Regions from separate parts of the Marinomonas maritima genome, predicted to be linked through region 2. Evidence: predicted binding sites of a transcription regulator. Region 2 holds the regulator's gene; the other holds the start of a gene.

Region 1 (3,187 bases), 120 kb from region 2:
GATTATCGGGGGATACAGTATTGGCAAAGATCATAGTAGTCACCTCAGGCAAAGGCGGTGTTGGCAAGACAACATCCAGCGCTGCTATTGGGACTGGTATTGCGTTAAAAGGACATAAAACCGTTATTATTGATTTTGATGTAGGCTTGCGTAATCTGGATTTGATTATGGGTTGCGAACGCCGCGTGGTTTATGATTTTGTAAATGTGATCAATAAAGAAGCGACACTATCGCAAGCTTTAATTAAAGATAAGCGTACGAAAGGGTTGTTCATTCTACCGGCATCACAAACACGAGATAAAGACGCATTAACCATTGAAGGTGTGAAAGAAGTTCTAGACGAGCTTGCTAAGGAATTTGACTATATTATCTGTGATTCTCCTGCCGGTATTGAAAAGGGCGCTCAAATGGCTCTGTATTTTGCTGACGCGGCAATTGTTGTGACGAATCCAGAAGTTTCTTCTGTAAGAGATTCAGACCGTATTTTGGGTATTTTACAAAGTAAGTCTAAACGCGCTGAAGATGGAAAAGAGCCAATAGAAGAACACCTTTTGTTGACGCGTTATCATCCTGGGCGTGTTGCATCGGGGGAAATGTTAAGTGTTTCTGATGTTGAAGACATTTTAGCCATTCCGCTATTGGGTGTTATTCCTGAGTCGGAGGCGGTTCTCAAGGCTTCAAATCAAGGTACTCCCGTCATTTTAGATACTGAATCTGAAGCTGGCTTGGCTTATATGGATGCAGTTGACCGTTTGATGGGCGAGGAGCGTCCATTGCGTTTCTTGGAAGTCCAGAAGAAAGGTTTTATTAAACGTTTGTTAGGAGGTTAGGGTGGGGATTTTCGATTATTTTAAAAGTAAAAACGCACCTAGCTCAGCTTCTGTCGCTAAGGATCGTTTGCAGATTATTGTGGCGCACGAGCGCAGCAAGCGCCATCAACCAGATTATCTGCCGCAGATGCAACAAGAAATCATCGATGTTATTCGTAAGTATGTCAATATCGGTAATGAAGATGTGCAGATACAGCTAGACAACACAGACGACTGCTCAGTACTCGAGTTGAATGTGACGTTACCAGAACAGAGTTAGTGTTCAGTTAGAAATAGTAAAGCGCCAGCAGGACTTTGATATAAGTCATGTCTGGCGTTTTTTTTATTTCAAGTTTAGTAAGAGTGATTATCATTGTTTTACTCGAATTCTGCGTGGGTGTATTATTCGCTCCACTCATTTTTGACTGTTAGAGTAAGATTGAATGCTGCGTTATTTTCTTGGTGTGACAACCATTTCATTATTTATCTCTGCTTGTAGTGAGCCAACACAGGTTGCTGGCCGCGCTGAACTTCATAGTAAGCCGGCTTCAGAGCTTCCTATCGCTTCAACCGACTCTAAAGCTTTGCTAGGATCGCAATTATTTTTTGATACCAGCCTTTCTAAAGAGCGTAATCAGTCTTGTGGAACATGCCATGATATTGCGAATGCCTTTATTGATAAAAGGCAAGATGCACTTTTTGGTGCGGTGTCGCTAGGCAGTGATGGGCATTCTATGGGCGGGCGTAATACGCCTACCGCTGGGTACGCTGCTTTTTCTCCAGCATTCCATCGTATGGCGAATGGTGAATACCGTGGAGGTCAATTTTTAGACGGGCGAGCCTCAGGCTTAGCTCAGCAGGCAGAGGGGCCATTTTTAAACCCTTTGGAAATGGCGATACCCGATGGTGATGCGGTTGTCACTCGAGTTAAAGAGAATGGTCGTTATGAGGGTCTGTTTAATTCTATTTATGGTCAAGGTGTGTTGGACGATCCTATTAAAGGCTATGCGGCGATTACAGATGCTATTGCAAGCTTTGAGAAAACCGCTTTATTCATGCCTTTTGACTCAAAATACGATCGAGCGTTAAGAGGGGAGGAAAAACTAACGCCTCAAGAAGAGCTGGGGAAAACGTTATTTTTCTCTCAGCAGTTTACTAATTGCAACGCATGTCACCAGTTAAATAATTCACCATTAAACCCTCAAGAAACCTTTAGTAATTATGAGTATAGAAATATTGGTGTGCCGGCCAATCAGGCATTGATGGCTTATAATGGCAATAAGAAAGATCTTGGTTTGCTGGATAATCCAAATATTGATGACCCTAATCAGGCAGGTAAGTTTAAGGTGCCTTCTTTACGTAATGTGGCGGTAACTGGGCCTTATATGCACAATGGGGTGTTCAAGGATTTGCGGACCGTTGTGCTTTTTTATGATAAATACAATAATCCTGGCCGCACAATAAACCCTGAAACAGGAAAGGTGTGGGCGGAGCCGGAAGTAACTGAAAATATTGATCTGGTGAATTTAGAAAAGGGTCCGGCTTTGCCGGATCGCCGTGTTGATGCGATTGTCGCTTTCTTAAAAACGCTTACAGATAGGCGTTATGAGGCGTTGCTAAAAGACAAAGAGTAAAGTCTGAAAATACCTTAATTATGGAGATTGGATTCTTTTAAATGGGGTCGTCTCCTTATTGTTTTCATTGATAAAACTGGCCTGTGATTCAAAAATTTATTACATTGACCCTTTGGTTTACTTTGTTGCGCACTTTGCGTGTGCGAAATGAAACATGAAGGATTGTAAAAATGAAATATGTTCCGCTCGGACGAACAGGTTTAGAGGTTTCTAGAGTCTGTTTGGGTACTATGACTTGGGGTACTCAGAATAATCAAAAAGATGCAGATGAGCAGATTGAATATGCGCTGTCCCGCGGTGTGAATTTTATCGATACGGCTGAAATGTATTCTATCCCACCGAATGCAGAATCTTACGGTAAAACAGAGGCCATCATTGGTGACTGGCTATCTCGTCATCCATCACGTCGTGAAGCGTTTATTCTGGCGACTAAGATTGCTGGTCCTGGGCTTGACTATATTCGCGATGGCGGCCCGATTACGGGCGCTGCAATCATTGCATCTGTTGATGCTTCTTTACAGCGCTTACAGACAGATTATATCGATCTGTATCAGCTTCATTGGCCTAATCGCGCCACACCCCATTTCGCAAAACATTTTCCCGGTCAAATTTCTTTTACTGATGTTGATAGTAAAGCCCATTCTGCGCAAATGTTAGATATTTTGCAGGGTATAGATGTTTGTGTGAAAGCGGGAAAAATTCGTCACTTTGGCTTATCGGATGATTCCACTTGGGGAATCAATG
Region 2 (3,187 bases):
AAGTATTCATGATGACCATTTTTGAAAATGGTATTAGATCAGATTCGAGAAAGGGTTAGAACCTTGGTGGCTATAAAACACAAGGTTTTTCATTCAAACTTTCTTAATCGGGGTGGTAATCATTGATTTAGATCAGAAGATTACACGCAACAAAAGAGTACACTCCTATTAGAAATTTTAATAGGAACACACCATGATCTGGGACTCTTCACTTATTGGCAAGTACGACTTATCTGGACCTCGCTATACTTCTTACCCAACTGCGCCACAATTTGACTCAACGATAAATAAAATAGCTTTGATCGATAAAATGCTAATGCCATCAGAAAAACCGCTTAGCTTGTATTTCCATATTCCTTTCTGTGCCCACCTTTGCTATTACTGCGCCTGCAACAAAATTGTGACTAAACAGTATGATAAAGGTATCGAGTACGTTGAACTCTTGGGTGAGGAGATGAGACTGCGCAGCCTTATGCTGGATCGCACAAGAAAAGTAACGCAGTTGCATTTTGGCGGAGGTACGCCGACCTTTTTAACAGAAGAGCTTATTAGGTCGTTGTTTAGTGACATAAAGCAGCATTTCAACTTGATTAACGACGGAACTCAAGATTACAGTATCGAAATTGACCCGCGTGAAATTACGCACTCTAAGCTTAAATTACTAACTGAAATGGGCATTAATAGAATCAGTATCGGCGTTCAAGACTTTGATTCTAAAGTTCAAGAGGCTATCCATCGGATTCAACCTATAAAAATGGTTGCCGATTTGGTTGGCTATGCAAGAGAGCTAAATATTAAGTCTATAAACTTCGATCTAATCTATGGCCTACCCTATCAATCAATGGAAGGTTTTAGGGCGACGTTAGCGGATGTCGTCGCGTTATCGCCAGAAAGAATCTCTCTTTTTAATTATGCTCATTTGCCAGAACGGTTTCGATCTCAACGGCGCATATTGGATGAAAGCTTACCAGCACCAAGTATGAAGCTTGATTTGCTAAAAATGAGCATCGAATCTTTAATTTCGGCCGGATATGAATACATTGGAATGGACCATTTCGCAAAGCCCAGTGATAGCTTGGCCAAGGCACAAAAACAAGGGCGATTACAGCGCAATTTTCAAGGTTACACTACGCACGCTGGTACAGATTTAATTGCTTTTGGCGTCTCAGCTATTAGCGATTTAAGTGGTACTTACATGCAAAATTATACGGATCTTTCACATTATAGGAGTAGTATTGAGAAAGGTCAGCTCGCCATTGCCAAAGGGTATATCAGTGACGTGGATGATCGGATACGCCATCAAATTATCATGACGTTGATTGCTCAATTTGAATTAACTACAGCACTCATCGAGCAAAAATATAACATTAGCTTCTTTGAATATTTCGCCGAGGAGGTAGACAATCTAAAGCCTATGATCGAAGATGGCATGGTTGAAATTGATTATTATGGAATGCAGGCCACGATTAAGGTTACGGAACGCGGCAGATTGCTTATTCGCTGTATTTGTATGGTTTTCGATAAGTATCTAAGTAGCACCATAAAATACTCAAAAGTAATTTAAAAATCGAGATCAGGGAGATTTACATGTCAATGGCACACACGCCGTCACGATTTAATAGTCCACTCACATCGCAGTGCCAAAACTGCAGTTTGAGTGCGTTATGCCTACCCATTGCATTAGCGGATGAAGACATCAACAAACTAGATCAAATCATTGAGCGTAAAAAACCTCTAAAAAAAGGTGAGTTTTTATTTCGTCAAGGGGATGCCTTCCACTCTGTTTATGCCGTTCGTTCCGGCACCTTAAAAACGTTTAACATTACGTCTTATGGAGAAGAACAAATCACAGGCTTTTATTGCCCTAGTGAGTTAGTCGGTCTTAGTGGAATTGACTCAAATAAGTACCCTGTTTCAGCAAAGGCTTTGGAAACAACAACAGTATGTGAAATTCCATTTAGTCACTTAGAAGACCTTTCTGTTCAGATCCCTTCTTTAAGGCACCAATTATTTAAAATAATGAGTCGTAAGATTTCTGATGATCAGCAAATGATGGTTTTATTGGGTAAAAAGAATGCAGATGAAAAAGTGGCATCTTTTTTACTGAACTTATCTAATCGGTTTAAAATACGTGGTTATTCGGCGTCATCGTTTCGTTTGTCTATGTCTCGTGGTGAGATAGGGAATTATCTTGGTTTAGCGGTTGAAACTGTGAGTCGTGTGATTACACGATTCCAAAAAAGTGAATTAATACACGTCGATGGCAAAGAAATCGAAATACTCAATTTTCCCGAAATGCAAAAACTCATTGGGGTTGCTAGCGATTGTGGTAAAATTGCTCGAATTTGATTGATATATTGAGGCGCTACTAGATATGCTTTACGACGATTTTTATGTTAAATCACTAATACAAACTGTAGAAGACTGGCCAAAAGAAGGCGTTAGCTTTCGTGATATTACGCCTATTTTTAGCGACCCTAAAGGCATGAGGATGGTGGTAGACGCTTATGTTCATCGTTACATATCCACGGACATTTCTCATATTGCTTGTATTGATGCTCGCGGTTTTTTGATCGCGGCAGTATTGGCTTACGAGCTGCAGAAACCTCTTATTTTAGTTAGAAAAAAAGGCAAACTTCCAGGTAAAACCATTTCACAGAAATACGCTTTAGAGTACGGTGAGGCGGAATTAGAAATTCAAGAAGGCGCAGTAAAGGCTGGAGATGAAGTGTTGTTGTTTGATGATTTGATTGCCACTGGTGGTACGCTTTTCGCGGCGATTAAGTTATTGACTAAGCAAGGTGCAAATATCAAAGAAGTCGCAGCGATTATTGACTTACCAGACCTTGGCGGAAGTCAGAAGTTAAGAGACAGTGATATTCCTGTCTTTAGCCTGTGCGCCTATGATGGAGAGTGATTTTAGTTAACATCAAAATTATAAAAAAGGTGGTCAAGGTCTAATTACGTTCACTTAAGGGTTGAATTTAATGGAGTAGCCTCAGAAAATCCGATTAAGAAAGCTTAATCGGATTTTTTTGTGTCTATTCAGCAGTTACTTCTTAGCATCGATGAACTTCATGTATTCTCAGGTCACTCGACCTTCACTCTGAATATTCCAGTTCCGTATTAACTCTTTCTTCAAGCGCAAGCATCAGGCACGACGCTTACCGGAAGATCAAGTTCTTTG

Evidence for each region. The regulator FNR, encoded in region 2, switches genes on or off when oxygen is low (the NO sensors DNR and NnrR bind a similar motif). The targets are predictions, from matches to a motif close to TTGATNTANATCAA.
Region 1: the regulator FNR is predicted to act here: its motif matches at 1,125-1,138, upstream of M3I01_RS09180 (cytochrome-c peroxidase).

The regions. Positions count from the first base shown of each region.
Region 1 covers NZ_JAMZEG020000002.1:673,353-676,539, forward strand. The annotation lists gene minD (septum site-determining protein MinD) at 21-830, shown strand; gene minE (cell division topological specificity factor MinE) at 832-1,089, shown strand; gene M3I01_RS09180 (cytochrome-c peroxidase) at 1,253-2,443, shown strand; gene M3I01_RS09185 (aldo/keto reductase) at 2,614-3,187, shown strand, end outside.
Region 2 covers NZ_JAMZEG020000002.1:790,365-793,551, forward strand. The annotation lists gene M3I01_RS09725 (alpha/beta family hydrolase) at 1-10, opposite strand, end outside; gene hemN (oxygen-independent coproporphyrinogen III oxidase) at 194-1,564, shown strand; gene fnr (fumarate/nitrate reduction transcriptional regulator Fnr) at 1,588-2,349, shown strand; gene M3I01_RS09740 (adenine phosphoribosyltransferase) at 2,375-2,917, shown strand; partial or broken gene M3I01_RS09745 (transposase domain-containing protein) at 3,044-3,187, shown strand, end outside.